DNA from 4 places in the Moorella sp. E306M genome. Region 1 is predicted to be linked to each of the others. Evidence: riboswitches for the same ligand, from Rfam matches in the RefSeq annotation. Region 1 holds a riboswitch; each other region holds the start of a gene.
What was found. A riboswitch is a leader RNA that binds a small molecule or an ion and turns the genes downstream of it on or off. The one in region 1 is predicted to bind cobalamin.

Region 1 (4,169 bases):
TTCACCTTTCCTTTAGCCATGCGTTCCTGGCCAAACTCGCTCAAAGAGAGCAGGCCGCCACCGCCGCCGCAGCAGTAGTTATTCTCACGGTTGGGTGTCATCTCCCGGAAATCTGCTACCGCCGCCCGGAGTATCTGCCGCGGTTCTTCAAAAATGCCCTCCTTGCGGCCTAGATTGCAGGGATCGTGATAGGTTACCGGTTCGCTGTTGCGGGAGGGGTCAAGGCGGATGCGGCCGTCTTGCAGGTATTCGGCCATGAGCTGGACGATACTGCGCACGCTGAAGGGGAGTTTGTACCCCAGCCACTGCTCCGGCCCCCAGCGAATGGCGCGGAAGGCATGGCCGCACTCGGTCATGATCAACTCCTGGCAGCCCAGGCGCTCCACCTCATCGGCCAGGCGTTGCACCAGGATAGCGCCGGCTTTGTCGTCCCCGGAGAAAAGGGCGTAGTTGGTCGCGTCCCAGTAGCGGCTGGAAAGGGTCCAGCTTTCGCCGGCGGCATGGAACACTTTGGCCGCCGCTAGAATGGAGAGGGGGAAGAACTTCGCTTCCCGCGGGTTGATAACGTACAATATCCTGGCGTCCTTCTTATCAACGGGTATTTCCGCCTCACTGCCGAACTCCGCCTGGAGCTCTTCCTGCATCCAGTCCAGGGTGTCGAGGTAATCCTCCTGGCTGATCCCCATATTATTGCCAGACTCTAGAGCCAGGTCTACCACTTTCTGCAGGTTTACGGGGACGCGGCCTTCTGCCGCCAGTTCCGACCGCATGGCCCGGACCAGGTCGCCCATATTCACGCCCACCGGGCAGTAGACTGTACAGCGGCCGCACATGGTGCAGAGCCAGATCATATCTGACGCCAGGAGCCGGTCTTCCATCCCCAAAAGGAGCAGGCGCACCATTTTACGGGGGTCTACGGGGGCGCCGATGTCGCCGGTAGGGCAGCCGCCGGTGCACACGCCGCAGGCCAGGCAGGTCTGCAGGCTGGCTCCGCCCATGGCCCGGGAGATTTTTGCAAGGCCAGGCGCTTCTGTAGCCAGCAAAATGGACATAAACAACACTCCTGGATAAAATTTAATGAATGGTGCTAGAAGTTAAAAAACGGATATTTCCTTGCCTTGTAACCCTGACTATACTTTCCGGTGGAACTGGTAGCCACAATACCAGTTTTTCTTTTGCCAGCAGGGACGCGCCCCTTCCTTTGGCTCTTCTAAAGGGGTGCTTATGCATTTGCCATCCTGCCAGCAGGGGTAAAAGGCGAGGTAATTAGGGAGGTTTGCGAGCCGGCAATGTTTGCCATCAAGGAGGCGTTTAATAAACATTAACCGTTGTAAGTCCAGTTCCGAATAGCAGCGCCGGCCGTTTTTCCTCATGGGAACAACCAGTCCCTTTCGTTCCCAGCGACGCAGGCGGTGGGGAGAAATATCTAAGACCTGGATAACCATACCGATGGGATACACCGGCCTTCTTCGCCCCGCTTACTATTGATCTTACTTATATCATATTTGTTGAACAAACCCATGTCAATAAACTTATAAAAAATCTTACAACAAAGTTATTTAGATATAGCAAAATTATGTTTTCAGATAGGAGAAAAGCGATACTTGATCTGGGATGATAAGTTAACGTAAAATAAAACTGCCAATAATTTATAAACTGATTGTTAAGCGAGGCGGCTTTTAATGCCTGAACAAATGTTATATACCATCAGCGTGGTCGCCGATTTACTGGGCATACAGCCGGGCACCCTGCGGGTCTGGGAAAGACATAAACTCATCCAGCCCGCACGCAAGAACGGGCGGCGCCTTTACTCAAATAATGACTTGAAACGGCTGCGCTTCATTCAAAAGCTCATCGATAAAGGCTTCAATTTAAACTCCATCAAACACTACCTGGCCTTCTATCCTTGCTGGTTATACGAGGACTGCCCGGCCTGCTCCCGGAAGACTGAACGCATAGGGTGCGCCAAGCCATGCTGGAAGGAGGAAGGGACTTACTGCCAGATCTCCTTTGACGATCCCTCCCTTTGTAATACCTGCCCCCATAGAAAACAGGAAACAAAGTAATTCCAGCAAGGAAAAATAGCCCCAGGTGAATAAAAACAGTGCTTAACCGGGGGATGAGAAGGTTATATAGCGGCAGGATTTTGCCTCATCTTTGTCGAAGATTACTGTGTTGAACATTACCAGAAAAGGATTCTCGCGGGTGCCAGGGAAGCCGGTGCAAGTCCGGCGCGGTGCCGCCACTGTGAGGGGGAGTACCTGCTAAAGGAGCCACTGGTCCAGCACTCAGCAAGATATTTACAGCTACGGGTTAATTTCTTATAGTATTAAGAAGTACCCGGAGTAGTGCATCTAAAGGAGCTGAGTGCTGGACTGGGAAGGCAGCAGGGAGCGTTGAACCCGAGCCAGGAGACCTGCCCGTGAGATTTCACCGTTAAACCACGGCCATGGTGAAGGTGAGGTAAGGGAGGATTTACCCCAGCTACGCAGGCGTGGTTGGGGTTTTTCATTCAGGCAGGCGAAAGGAGATTTAAATTTTATCATGATACCCAAGAAGATCATCAAGCGCGACGGCCGGGTAGTGGACTTTGACGAGGAGAGGATAATCAATGCTATTTACAAAGCGGCCCAGGCTGTCGGGGGCCAGGACCGCCGCCAGGCCAGCCAGCTGGCCAACCAGGTGACGGCCCTTCTGGCGGAAAAATTTGCCGACAGGCTGCCTACCGTCGAAGACGTGCAGGACCTGGTGGAAAAAGTATTGATTGAGAATGGCCATGCCCGGACGGCCAAGGCTTATATCCTTTACCGGCAACAACATGCGGAATGGCGGGATTTCCGCCACCTTCTGGTCAACGTGCAGGAAATGGTCCAGGGCTACCTGGACGGCCAGGACTGGCGGATTAATGAGAACAGCAACATGAATTATTCCCTCCAGGGCCTCAACAACCATATCATCGCCGCCGTCAGTTCCAGGTATTGGCTGGAAAAGGTCTACCCGCCGGCTATCCGCGAGGCCCATGAAAGGGGCGATATCCATATCCACGACCTGGGGTTGTTGGCGCCCTATTGCTGTGGCTGGGACCTGGCCGATTTACTGGAAAGCGGCTTTGCCGGCGTGGGGCAGAAGGTAGAAAGCGCGCCGCCCAGGCATTTCCGGACGGCCCTGGGGCAGATAGCCAATTTCTTTTATACTTTGCAGGGAGAAGCTGCCGGTGCCCAGGCCTTTTCCAACTTCGATACTTACCTCGCCCCTTTTATCCGTTACGACGGCCTGGACTACCGGGAAGTCAAGCAGGCCCTGCAGGAATTCATCTTTAACCTCAATGTACCCACCAGGGTGGGATTCCAGACGCCCTTTGTCAACCTGACCATGGATGTGGTTGTGCCGCAGATTTTAGCTAACGAGCCGGTGATTATCGGCGGCGAGCGCAGGAAAGAATGTTACGGCGACTTCCAGCAGGAGATGGACTGGCTGAATACGGCCTTCTGCGAGGTGATGATGGAGGGAGACGCCCGGGGCCGCATTTTTACCTTCCCCATACCTACCTACAATATCACACCGGATTTTCCCTGGGAAAGCCCGGTGGTAGAAAAAATCCTGGCCATGACGGCCAAATACGGCATCCCCTACTTCGCCAATTTTATCAATTCCGATTTAAAGCCCGAAGACGTGCGGAGTATGTGCTGTCGCCTGCGTCTGGATAACCGGGAACTCAAGAAACGCGGCGGCGGTCTCTTTGGGGCCAACCCCCTCACCGGGTCGATAGGTGTAGTCACCATAAATTTGCCCCGACTGGGTTATCTTTCTAAAACGAAGGAAGAATTTTTCACCGGCCTCAAAGCGAAGATGGACCTGGCCAAAGAGAGCTTGCTTCTCAAACGCAATATCCTGGAAAAATTTACTGAGCAAGGGCTTTATCCTTACTCCCGGTTCTATTTGCGGCAGGTTAAAGAACGCTTCGGCAGGTACTGGGAGAACCATTTTAACACCATCGGTATCGTGGGCATGCACGAGGCCCTCCTGAATTTTATAGGGAAAGGTATTAATACCCGCGAGGGAAGGGGTCTGGCTTTAGAAATCCTGGACTTCATGCGTTCTGTCCTGGCCACCTACCAGGTAGAAACCGGCCAGCTCTTCAACCTGGAAGCCACGCCGGCGGAGGGGAC
Region 2 (4,169 bases), 660 kb from region 1:
CTCGGGGTAGAGGGCCAGATTGAAGGCGGTGTCGCCCAGGGCCTGGGTATGGCCCTACTGGAAAAGGTTCACCTGCAGCAGGGCCGGATCGTTAATAATTCCTTTTCTACCTATCTCATTCCTACTGCCCTGGATATACCCGAGATTCAGCCCCTGATTGTGGAAACCCATGAGCCCACCGGCCCCTACGGCGCCAAAGGAGTTGGTGAACCCGCTACCATCCCCACCGTACCGGCCATTATCAATGCTATTTACAATGCCGTGGGAGTTCGCATTACTGAATTGCCGGTTACACCGGAGAAAATCCTGGCCGCCCTGCGGGAAAAAGAAGGAGAGAAGAAATGAGTATTTTAATCAAGAACGGTACCCTGGTTACCATGAACCCCCGGAGGGAAGTTTTCCAGGGGGATATCTATATTGAAGACGACCACATCGCCGCCATCGGCAATACACCGGCCACTGCCGACCGGATTATCGACGCCACGGGCCAGCTGGTCATCCCCGGCCTCATCCAGCCCCATATTCACCTCTGCCAGTCCCTCTTCCGCGGTCGCGCCGACGACCTGGAACTCCTGGACTGGCTGCGCCTGCGCATCTGGCCCCTGGAAGGTGCCCACGACCCCGAGTCCCTTTATTACTCCGCCCTGCTGGGCATCGGTGAACTTTTCTTAAGCGGAACCACCACCATCGTCGACATGGAGACCGTCCATCATACCGATGCGGCCATTGAAGCTATTGCCAAAAGCGGCATCCGGGCCATTACCGGCAAAGTAATGATGGACTTTGGCGAGGACGTTCCGGACAGCCTTAAAGAAACAACGGCGGCCTCCCTTAAAGAAAGCGTCGACCTGCTGGAGAAGTGGCACGGCCACGCCAATGGCCGCATCCAGTACGCCTTTACGCCCCGTTTTGTCGTCTCTTGCACCGAAGAATTATTATTAGAAGTCCGGGACCTCGCCCGCCATTACGGCGTTAAAATCCACACCCATGCTTCAGAAAACCGGGGTGAATGCGCCCTGGTGGAAAAACTCCACAACCGGCGCAACGTCATTTACCTTGACGATCTCGGCCTCACCGGTCCCGACCTCATCCTGGTCCACTGTATCTGGCTCAGTGAAGAGGAGAAGGATATCCTGGCCCGCACCGGTACGAAAGTGGTCCACTGTCCTTCGTCTAACTTAAAGATGGCTTCCGGTATCTGCCCGGTACCGGATCTCCTGAGCCGGGGTACTGTGATTTCCCTGGCCGCCGACGGCGCGCCGTGCAATAACAACCTGGACGCCTTTATGGAAATGCGGCTGGCAGCGTTGATCCAGAAACCCCTCCATGGGCCCACCGCTATGCCGGCGCCTGTGGTCTTTGAAATGGCCACCCTGGGCGGGGCCCGGGCCGTGGGCATGGAAAAGGAAATCGGCAGCCTGGAAGTAGGGAAGAAAGCCGACCTGGCCTTGGTTTCCCTGGCAGGCCTCCATACCCAGCCGCAGGACGGCGTCGACGTCTACACCCAGCTGGTCTACCAGGCCAGAGGCTCGGATGTCACCCTGACCATGGTCGACGGCAAAATTGTCATGGAGGAAAGGCAATTGAAGACCATTGATGCCGGTGAAGTCCGGAAAAAGGCCAGTGAAGCCATCCTGCGTGTCGCCCGGCGAGCCGGGCTGGCATAACAACTCCTGGCAAAAAATCATCAGGAATAAGGACTTACCAAGCTACGTTAAAACCCCTGGACATCATATCCAGGTTATGCTAGAATAACATTAAAGTGAATATGTTCTAGGCAAATACGGGAAGTCAGTGCAAATCTGACACGGTCCCGCCACTGTGAGGGGGAGCGAGGCACCATCAAGCCACTGGGTAATACCTGGGAAGGCGGTGCCGGAGCAGTGATCCCGAGTCAGGATACCGGTTGCCTGGAAACCTTTACCCCTACGCCGGATAGGGGGTGGTTGGCCAAAACCATGGCAAGCATACCCTCTGCTTGTGTAGGAGCAGAGGGTTTTAAATTGCATACAGTATGGGTGCGCGGTCTCGAGAAGACCGGGCTTAAATTCAGCCGCCGGCAGGGGAGAGGTTGGGCAAATCACCGCCTGGAAGCGGGAACTTGCCGCAACCGATGATGCCAGGCCAACAGGCTAGCCTGTTCTGAGGCCACCAGGGTCTCAACCCGGGGAGGTGGTTTAGTTAGGCATGCCTGTTTTAGCGGCGCCACCGGTTTCCCCGGCAAAACAGCCGGGGATTTTTAGTTTCTACAGGGAGGACGGCGCGTTTTGATTTTAGTGGTAGGGAGTACCGGCGAGGGAAGGCAGTTAATCCGTAACCTGCGGCAGGAAGGCTACGAGGTTGCCACCTGGACTGACAGCACCTATGGCGAACAGCTGGCCCGGCAGGATGGGGCGACGTTAATTTTAACAGATCCCTTAACGGAAAGTAATCTAGCCGCCCTGAAGGTTGGCCGGGCGTTGGAAGCAGTAATAGACGCCACCCTTCCTTACCCCAACCAGCTATCCAGGACCCTGGAAGCCTGGTGCCGGCAACACTGCTTACCTTACCTGCGTTTTTTACGACCAGAAACAAAGTTGCCGGACGACCGCCTCATTTACCAGGTGGCAACCTGGGAAGAAGCCGCCCGTACTGCCGCCGGGCTGGGGGAGACTATCTTTTTAACTACCGGTACCAATAACCTGGAAGTGTTCGTCAAAAACCCCCTGCTTAAAGGTAAACGCATTGTGGTCAGGGTATTACCGGAGCACCGGGTAATTAAAAAATGCCAGGACCTTGGCTTGACACCCCGCGACATTATCGCCATGCAAGGGCCTTTTTCCAAAGAAATAAATAAAGCCATGTTTAAAGCCTATAGGGCCGGTGTTATCGTCACCCGGGACGCCGGTCCGGCCGGCGGTACCGGGTCCAAAATTGCCGCCGCCCTGGCGCTGAAGATCCCGGTAGTAGTAATCAAGCGGCCTTCCATCCAGTACCTTTATCCAGTTTACACAGTTGCCGAAGCCATCGCCCTGTTGAAAAAAATAGCAACGGCATTTCCAAGTTCAATTCCAGAGGGAGGTATATAGCGTGTTCCGCCGTATAACCATACTGGGTATGTATATCGTGCTGGCCATGGCCGTCCTGCCCCAGCCGGCCTATGCCATGCACATCGCCGAGGGCTTCCTGCCCTTCAACTGGGCCGCCTTCTGGTTTGTCGTCGTCCTACCCTTCTGGTTCTGGGGCCTGCGGTCCATCCAGCAGACCGTTAAAAGCAACCCCGGGCTGAAAATGCTCCTGGGCCTGGCAGGCGCCTATGCCTTTGTCCTGTCGGCCTTGAAAATCCCGTCAGTAACCGGTAGCTGTTCCCATCCCACCGGCGTGGGACTGGGCGCCATCCTCTTTGGCCCCTCTGCCATGAGCATCCTGGGAGGTATTGTCCTCCTCTTCCAGGCCCTCCTGCTGGCCCACGGCGGCTTGAGCACCCTGGGTGCCAACACCTTTTCCATGGCCGTCGTCGGACCCTTTGTGTCCTACGGCCTTTACCGCCTGGTACGGAGGCTCAATGGCTCAATGCCCGTAGCCGTCTTCCTGGCCGCCACCCTGGGGGACCTGATGACCTATATCACCACTTCCCTGCAGCTGGCCCTGGCCTTCCCGGCCCAGCCCGGCGGGGTGCTGGCGTCCATGCTGAAATTCATGGGCATTTTTGCCGTTACCCAGATACCCCTGGCCATTAGCGAAGGTATCTTAACTGTCATCGTCTTTAACTTGCTGGCCACTTATAATAAAAACGAATTGCTAGAGCTGTCTATTTTAGATGATAATAAGGCCTTGGTGGTGGGAGGCCGCAACCAGCAGCATATCCGGTAAAAAGGGTTAAAACGGACTTATTAACTATTGTAACTGACATCCAGTTCATGGAGGTGTACAAGTAATGAGTACCGCCCAGAAAAATATCTTTTTACTCTTGATCGTTATTCTCCTGGCAGCGGCACCCTTTTTCCTTCACCGCAGCGCTGAATTTGCTGGTGCTGACGACCAGGCGGAAGATACTATTACCCAGATCCGGCCTGATTATGAACCCTGGTTTAAACCTGTGTGGGAACCCCCCAGCGGGGAAGTGGAATCCTTCCTCTTTGCCGCCCAGGCCGCCATCGGCAGCGGCATTGTTTGCTACTTTCTGGGTT
Region 3 (4,169 bases), 460 kb from region 1:
ACTGGGTATTCCTTTTGCGGTGGTTATCAATCGTTCCACCCTGGGTGACCTGCGGGTGGAGCGTTATTGCCGCCAGGAAAAGATTCCGGTCCTTCTGAAAATCCCCTTTGACAAAAGATATGCTGCCACCTATGCCAGAGGGAGATGCCTGGTGGAAGATTATCCCGACTGGGTACCGCCTTTTGTCGGCCTCTGGCAGGAGATAGAGAGGCTGGTGTCACAACATGCAAGAGCTGCTGGTAATTAGCGGTAAGGGCGGTACCGGTAAAACTTCTATCGTTGCTGCCCTGGCAGCCCTGGCGGAGGATAAAGTCCTGGCCGACTGTGACGTTGACGCTGCCGACCTGCACCTGCTCCTGCGGCCGGAGGTGGAGAGCGTCAATGAATTTTACGGCTCCAACAAAGCGGTTACTGATGCCGGGCGTTGCACCGGGTGCGGCCGCTGTATCGAAGTTTGCCGGTTTGGCGCTATCACGAAGGCAGATAACGGGTCAAGGGGCTCCGTTTTTCAGGTGGATTCTCTATCATGTGAAGGCTGCGGGGTCTGCACCTTGACGTGCCCGGCAGGGGCCATTACCATGAAACCCAACCTAGCCGGGTACTGGTATATTTCAGAAACACCTCACGGCCCTCTTGTACATGCCCAGCTAGGCCTGGCCGAGGACAATTCCGGCAAGCTGGTGACGAAGGTACGCCAGGAAGCGCGGCGGCTGGCGGAGGAAAATAAGGCCCGGCTGATCATTACCGACGGCCCGCCCGGCATCGGCTGCCCGGTCATATCCTCCCTGAGCGGGGTAACCCTGGCCCTGGTGGTGACGGAACCGACGGTAGCCGGCTGGCACGACCTGGAACGGGTGGTGAAGCTGGCCGGCCACTTTAAAGTACCGGTGGCCGTTTGTATTAACAAATATGACCTGGCCCCTGAGAAAAGCCGGGAGATTGAAGCTTATTGTTATGAGCAGGGCCTTACCATAGCCGGTAAAATACCTTTTGATGCCGACGTGGCCAGGGCCTTGGTAAATGCCGTGCCGCTTACGGCCTGTTCCCACGGGGCGGCAGCAAATGCCGTCAAAGCCATGTGGGATAGCTTGATGGTACAATTGGCAAGGATAGGAAAGTAGTAAGAGGACTTTATGGGGCAAATAAATATGGGGCAAATAAAAAAGTTCTTGCCGGGAGGATTCTGGTAGTATCTGTAGAATGGTTATATAAAGAAAAATGAATAACGGTGCAGGCATCAAGGGAAGCCGGTGCAAATCCGGCGCGGTCGCGCCACTGTAAGGGGGAGTGACCCCGCATCAGGCCACTGGACCGCTACTCAGTACGTTTTTGTAACGGGTTAACTTCTTTAGGCTGAGTGCGGGCTGGGAAGGCGTGGGGGAACGGTGAACCCGAGCCAGGAGACCTGGTGCTTGCCGAAGTAGCTGGTGCTCCCTACGCAGGATGGGGAAACGGCATAACCCCTGATTTCTTTGGAGCAGGGGTTTTAATTTTATCAGGGTAGGCGCCTGGCCCCGAGGGGCCGGCTTAAATGCTGCCAGCCGGCCCGGCAAGGAGCTTCCAACAAGGGACAACAACTGGATGTTCACGATGCGCCGGGAACGGTAGATGGACGGCCTATTCTAACCCACCCGGGGAGTATTGCAGGGAGGTGTTAGCATGAGGCCGTCTTTTTCATTTTTGCAAGCAGACAGGTGCTGGGTCTGGAGCACGTCGTAAAGGTGTGACACCCGTTAAGACCCTTTTGATTCTCTGGCTAAATTTTATGAAAGGCAAGGTGGCAGGAATGTCCTATAAGAGGTTCAACAGGCGTTTTATATCCCTGGCAACAACGGTTTGCCTTCTTTTCAGCTTTCTTGTACCTTTTGTTGTCCCGGACAAGGCTATGGCCGCGGATCAGGCCGTTGCCTATACTGCCCAAGAACTGGCCGCCAAAGCCATAAAATTTATTAACGACCGCTACCAGGCCGGGGAGAAGATTGACGGCTACACGGCCTACATACTTACCCTGGCGGGAGAAAATCTAGAAGATAAAGTAAAATGGACCAAGAATGAGGAAACGTTAAAAAGCAGCATCGAAAAACTGGCCGACTTACTTGGCAATAATAATAGTTTAATTACTTACATTATGGCGACCCAGAATGCCGACGGTAGCTTTGGCCCTTTGGCCAATGATTATGGCACCAAGGCACCGCTGCAGGCCCTGGCGCTGGTAAAACCTGATTTGCCGGTTAATGATCCTGTTTATAACCAGGTCCAGGACAGCATTAGCAAGGCAGTTTCTTATTTTAAAAATCGTTACCAGAATGGCAGTTTAACTTATGAGGTCAACGGTTGGAACTTTGATTATCGCTGCGTAGAAGCTCTGGTCAACGCCGGTGAAGACCTTTCTGGAGGCGGGTGGGTCTATAATGGTAAATCTTTGAAAAATGTCGTTATTGCCTCTGCCGAGGCTGCTGCCAGCAATCCCTCCGTACTGGATGCCGTCTATCTGGCGAAAGAATTAACCGCCCTTTATGCCGTAGATCCGACTTCAAGTTACATTAATATGCTAGCCGACGCCATTATTGCTAAACAAAAGACTACTAATGGAACGATTTATTTTGGCAACAGCATTTATGACGATGTTACAGTTTTAACCGCCCTTGGCAAAGCAGGCAGGCTTAGTGTCATTGACCAGGTGTATGCCTTGAACTACCTTAATGGGTTTAAACATGAACATAAAAACGCCTGGGGGCAGCCAGCCGGAGCGGCATGGAGCGGTTATACCGCGGAGGAACCGGATTTAACGGCCCAGGTGCTTACGGCCCTCAGCTACTTTGACGGGGCGAAGGTAGAAGGTAGCGACGTTTATAAAACCATCCAGGAGGGCCTGGCTTACCTTAAAGATATCCAGGACGTAGACACTGGCGCTATCCCGGCCCAGTGGGATAGTACCTTTTCTACGGCCGAAACCCTGATTGCCTTAAAATCTTTAGGTAAAACGTATAATGATTATGCCGGCAGCAGTTCTCCATGGGTGAAAAGATCAAGAACGAAAACTATAGCCCAATGCTTGTTGGCCTTAAATAGATGGGGTGATACAGTACGGGTAAATAAGCTGGCAAATCTTTTAAAGGAACGGCATTCTCCTAACGGTTTTGACAACAGCGTTTACAGCGACATGTGGGCCTATATTGCTCTGGGGGAAGCGGGCCAGATAACCTTAATCAATGATGTTTATGCCCACGATTACATCCTGGGCAAGCAAAGCGTGGCCGAGGCCACTTATGGCGCCTGGGGAGAGGCGGTGGGTAACACTTTTTACCCCGACTTTATGTCTACCGCCCAGGCGATCCGGGCCTTGACTTATCTGCCAGGTTATCAACAAAATGACCCGCAAATCCAGAGCGCCATCGATAAGGGCCTGGCCTATTTAAAGAAGTGGCTGCAGCCTGACGGCAGCGTGTATTATCGCACCGAGTCTTGGGCCGAAGATCCGGTAGTAGATACCACCGAAGTGATTATTACCCTGAAAAGGCTGGGACATGATCTTTTGAGCTGGCGAAGCCCTACGGGGTTATCGCCGGTATCCTACATGATGCTCAAAGCCTTGAACGATGATGGTAGCTTTGGTGCATATAGAAATGTTTTGGACGCCAGCGAGGCCCTTTATACTTATCTTATCCTGGCTGGAACAATCGACCCCAGAACTTCCCTGGGCCTTCTTGTTCAACCTGCTGCTGCCAGCCTCAATCTCAACGGCAAGCAGCAGTTTAAGGCCGTACTGGCTTATTTTGACGGCACGAGGAGCGACGTGACCAACGAGGCCGTCTGGTCGGTGGGCGATACCAGCATCGCTAGTGTTTCTGACAGCGACTACGGCCTGGTCACTGCCCTCAATACCGGCCAGACGGTGGTAAAGGCTATTTATAACGGCCTGACGGCGACGGCCATTCTCAATATTACCTTACCCACCTCATCCACTCCGGATCGTGATTACTGCATCGTCGACATTGCCGTAGTAGGCATGAACGGCGAGCTCCTTTATGGGCCCGGCTCGGTCATGGTGAGCAAAAACGGCAGGTGGGGCCTGACGGCCCTGGGAGCCCTGGACGCCACCGGTCTTTCCTACGTCGACGATAACGGCTTTGTTAAAAGCATCGCCGGCCAGGCCAACAGTGGTATGA
Region 4 (4,169 bases), 990 kb from region 1:
TGGTGCGGGAGGAATTTGGGTCCAGCCTGGTTGCGGAGAACAATGATAATATCATGGAAGAAGAACTTTTGCTCCAGGAAGAGTTAATTGACCGTATGCTGGAAAGTGTTAGGGGTACCGTCCCGGAGCGCCAGCTAATTGCCTTCCGGGAAGAAGGTCGGGTCATGGTGTTTAATAAATAGAACCGGCGCGAATAATAATTTTAAGGTAATTCGAGGGGAGCCTTGTTTTTGCGGGTTCTAATGATTGGCGATGTAGTGGGACGGCCGGGCCGTAAAGCGATCCGGGAACTCCTGCCACCTCTGCTCCAGGAATACCGGCCGGCCCTTGTAGTAGCAAACGGCGAAAATGCTGCCGGTGGTAATGGTATTACGCCGGCTATTGCCGGTGAACTTTTTGCCGCCGGCATTGATATTTTAACCATGGGCAACCATGTCTGGGATAAGCGAGAAGCGCTGGCCCTCCTGGAGGAGGATGAGCGCATTGTCCGGCCGGCCAATTATCCTCCTGGTACTCCTGGCAGGGGCTATACCCTGGTAAAGGTCAAGGAAGACCTGCAGGTAGGAATTATTAATTTATCGGGGCGGGTGTTTCTATCATCCCTGGAGTGTCCTTTTCGCCTAGGACGCCGCCTGGCAGAAGAGATCGGGGAGATAACTAAGATCATTTTAGTAGACTTCCATGCTGAAGCAACTTCAGAAAAGGTTGCCCTGGGCTGGTACCTTGACGGACTGGTAAGTGCGGTCATCGGGACCCATACCCATATCCAGACGGCCGATGCCCGCGTCCTGCCCCAGGGGACGGCCTATATCACCGATGTAGGCATGACCGGCCCCAGGGATTCGGTCCTGGGGGTAAAAACAGAACTTGTCGTTAAAAAATTTCTTACCCAGCTGCCGGTGCGGTTTGAAGTCGCCGGTGGCATTATTCAGCTGGAAGCCGTGCTGGTAGATATTGATCCCGCTACCGGCCGGGCAATGGCTATCCAGAGGTTGCAGCACTACGGCACGGCGTAAATTAACCATTGGACAAGATATCTATGCAGCTAGCTGATTTACATACCCATACTACGAGTTCCGACGGTCTGCTTTCACCCCCAGAACTAATCAGGCTGGCAAAGGCCAAAGGTTTAACGACCCTTGGTGTCACCGATCATGATACGGTAGCCGGCCTGGCAGAAGCCCTGGCTGCCGGCAGCAGTTACGGCGTGACGGTCATTCCTGGGGTCGAGCTGAGCACCGAGTGGGAAGATAAAGAAATTCATATTCTGGGTTATTACCTTGATTGGCAAAAGGAAAATTTGCTGGCCTTCCTGGAAACTATGCGCCAGGCGCGTTACCGGCGCACGGCCCGGATGGTCGCCAGATTACAAGAGCTGGGTTATGATATCAGCATGAGCGAGGTCGAGCAGGAACTCAGGGGCGAGGCCGTGGGCCGTCCCCATATCGCAGCCGTTCTGGTCCGTAAGGGATATGCCCCCTCTGTGGAGGCGGCCTTCAAAACCCTGCTGGCACGGGGCCGGCCTGCTTATGTCCCGCGGGAAAAAGTTGAACCTGGCCGGGCGGTGGAGGTAATATTAAAGGCTGGCGGAGTGCCGGTCCTGGCCCACCCGGGCTTAAGCCCGGCTGATGCCCTTCTTCCGGCCCTTGTTGATGGCGGCTTACAGGGTATCGAAGCCTATTATCCTCTCCACGATGCCGCTGCCACCAGGCGTTACCTGGAATTTGCCTCCCGGTATGACCTGGTGGTAACCGGCGGGTCAGATTTCCACGGCATGGTTGACAACAGCCATGCCGACCTGGGGACCTGCCGGGTGGGCACAGCGGAACTGGAGCAATTACAGAGGCGAGCGGAAAAGATTAAAGCTCAAGCGACTAAGGTTTGATTTCCAGGCATATACTTTAGCAAACTAATAATGAGGGGGTGGGGCCGTTGGCTGGCAATGAGGCAGCTGGCCTTTACCGGCGTATCCAGGAGCTGGAAAGTAAGGTAGAACAATTACGGGTCAGCCGGCGTGTCTTGCTACGCCTGATAGAAAAAAGTGAAGCCGAAAAGTGGGAGATGGTAAATCGCCTGCGCCAGGAAAAGGAAAAGCTCCAGCTCCGCAACCGGCGCTATGCCCGGGCTATCTGGGAAAAGAATAAAGAGCTGGCTATGATCACAAATAAGTTGCAGGGCATATCGTTACCCAGGGCTTGACTGATAGGAGGGAGCGATTTATACTATAATTAACTTAATAGGGAACAGGTGCCTGAAAGGTTAAAAGGGAATCAGGTGTAAATCCTGAGCGGTCGCGCCACTGTAACCGGGGAGCCTGCTTCAAGGCCACTGGTATTATACCGGGAAGGCGAAGCCAGGCAAGGAGCCGGAGCCAGGAAACCTGCCTGTTCATTTCACCCTCGCGTTAAGGGGCCTAAAGTTAGGTGATGTGACTCCAGCTGCTTCGTGGGGGCTGGAGTTTTTATTTTAGGAGGCCATTCTATGGGGTACGGGTCGTTAATCATGGTAACCGGGGGGGCCAGGAGTGGCAAAAGCCGCCTGGCTGAAGAACTGGCTGCTGCCGGAGGCGAAAAAGTAGTCTACCTGGCCACGGCGACCGTGGACGATGCCGAAATGGCGGCCCGGGTGGACATGCACCGGCGCCGACGACCGGCTGCATGGCTGACGGTGGAAGCTCCCCTGGCCGTCACGGAAGCCGTGGCCCGGGAAGGGCGGCGTGCCGGTACCATCCTCCTGGACAGCCTGGGCATGTGGCTCAGCAACCTTTTGAGCCAGGAGGCGGCTGGAGCAGGAGACAGCTGGGAAAAAAGTACGGCGGCTGTAGAAGCCATCATGGTCAAAGTGAGGGAACTGGCGGCCGTAGCCCGGCAGGTACCGGCGCGGGTAATTATTGTTACTGAAGAAGCGGGAATGGGGCTCATTCCTCCCTATCCCCTGGGCCGGGTTTTCCGGGACCTGCTGGGCCTGGCCAACCAGGAGATTGCTCGCCGGGCCGACCAGGTCTACCTGGTGGTGGCCGGCCTGCCCCTGGTTTTAAAGGATAATAAGGCTAATGAAGAAAGGTTGTTGGGAGGAACTTCTCCGAAAATACAATAAAAACTGGAGGAGAAATCGTTGCAGAGGGAGTTACGGCGGGGTTATACCACAGGTACCTGTGCGGCTGCTGCGGCGAGGGCGGCGGCCATAGCTTTATGGCAGAAACAACTGGTGCGGGAGGTTACCCTTACCCTGCCGCGGGGGGAAAAGGTAACCCTGCCGGTTACCGTGCACCAGGGTCCGGGCTGGGCCGAGGCCGTGGTGGTCAAAGACGCCGGCGATGACCCTGACGTTACCCACGGGGCTGCCATCCACGTCCGCGCCCGGCAATCCGGCCGGGGGTTGACTTTGCGCGGCGGACCCGGCGTCGGGACAGTAACCCGTCCCGGCCTGGCTATACCGCCGGGGGAACCGGCCATTAATCCCGTTCCCCGGCAAATGATCGCCGCGGCAGTTGCCGATGTAACCCCGCCCGGCCAGGGCCTGGAGCTGGAAATCAGCATCCCCGGGGGGGAAGAGCTGGCCCGGCGGACCCTCAACCCCCGCCTGGGGATTGAGGGCGGCCTTTCGATCCTGGGCACTACCGGTTTTGTCGAACCCATGTCCGAAGAGGCCTACCGTACTTCCCTGATACCGCAAATAGACGTCGCCCTGGCTGCCGGCTGGGAGACCCTCATCCTGACCCCCGGCCGCCTGGGGCAGCGCCAGGCCGAAGAACGCTATCACCTGCCGGCTGCGGCCATTGTTCTGACCAGCAACTTTATCGGCTACATGTTGGAGGCCTGCGCCGGGCGGGGGGTGAAGCGGGTGCTCCTGTGGGGGCACGGCGGCAAGCTCATCAAGGTGGTGGGAGGCATCTTTTATACCCACAGCCGCCTGGCCGACGCCCGCCAGGAAATCCTGGCCGCCTGGGCCGCGGCGCGGGGGGCATCCCCGGAAGCCGTGCGGCAGCTTTTAGAGGTAACTACAGTGGAAGCTGCCCAGGAAATTATCCATAGCCACGGTCTGGGGCGAGAGTTCTGGGACACCCTGGCGGCCCGGGCCAGCCGGCGGGCCGAGGACTTTGTCCGTGGTGAGCTCACCGTAGGTACGGTTTTGCTCAACCTGCAGGGAGAAATTATGGGCCGGGATGC

Region 2: another riboswitch for cobalamin. It lies ahead of cobK (precorrin-6A reductase); the one in region 1 lies ahead of FLZ89_RS09895 (ribonucleoside triphosphate reductase).
Region 3: another riboswitch for cobalamin. It lies ahead of FLZ89_RS12255 (S-layer homology domain-containing protein); the one in region 1 lies ahead of FLZ89_RS09895 (ribonucleoside triphosphate reductase).
Region 4: another riboswitch for cobalamin. It lies ahead of cobU (bifunctional adenosylcobinamide kinase/adenosylcobinamide-phosphate guanylyltransferase); the one in region 1 lies ahead of FLZ89_RS09895 (ribonucleoside triphosphate reductase).

Annotation. Positions count from the first base shown of each region.
Region 1 is NZ_BJKO01000001.1:1,919,519-1,923,687, forward strand. Features, by position in the region: gene FLZ89_RS09880 ((Fe-S)-binding protein) at 1-1,052, opposite strand, end outside; gene FLZ89_RS09885 (MerR family transcriptional regulator) at 1,131-1,445, opposite strand; gene FLZ89_RS09890 (MerR family transcriptional regulator) at 1,683-2,066, shown strand; cobalamin riboswitch at 2,187-2,438, shown strand; gene FLZ89_RS09895 (ribonucleoside triphosphate reductase) at 2,545-4,169, shown strand, end outside.
Region 2 is NZ_BJKO01000001.1:2,584,156-2,588,324, forward strand. Features, by position in the region: gene FLZ89_RS13340 (xanthine dehydrogenase family protein molybdopterin-binding subunit) at 1-345, shown strand, start outside; gene FLZ89_RS13345 (5'-deoxyadenosine deaminase) at 342-1,667, shown strand; cobalamin riboswitch at 1,725-1,925, shown strand; gene cobK (precorrin-6A reductase) at 2,277-3,068, shown strand; gene FLZ89_RS13355 (energy-coupling factor ABC transporter permease) at 3,097-3,852, shown strand; gene FLZ89_RS13360 (energy-coupling factor ABC transporter substrate-binding protein) at 3,917-4,169, shown strand, end outside.
Region 3 is NZ_BJKO01000001.1:2,377,148-2,381,316, forward strand. Features, by position in the region: gene FLZ89_RS12245 (ATP-binding protein) at 1-247, shown strand, start outside; gene FLZ89_RS12250 (ATP-binding protein) at 225-1,121, shown strand; cobalamin riboswitch at 1,241-1,407, shown strand; gene FLZ89_RS12255 (S-layer homology domain-containing protein) at 1,787-4,169, shown strand, end outside.
Region 4 is NZ_BJKO01000001.1:2,910,825-2,914,993, reverse strand. Features, by position in the region: gene FLZ89_RS15105 (hypothetical protein) at 1-182, shown strand, start outside; gene FLZ89_RS15100 (TIGR00282 family metallophosphoesterase) at 231-1,016, shown strand; gene FLZ89_RS15095 (PHP domain-containing protein) at 1,025-1,885, shown strand; gene FLZ89_RS15090 (translation initiation factor 2) at 1,933-2,199, shown strand; cobalamin riboswitch at 2,229-2,402, shown strand; gene cobU (bifunctional adenosylcobinamide kinase/adenosylcobinamide-phosphate guanylyltransferase) at 2,482-3,096, shown strand; gene cbiD (cobalt-precorrin-5B (C(1))-methyltransferase CbiD) at 3,115-4,169, shown strand, end outside.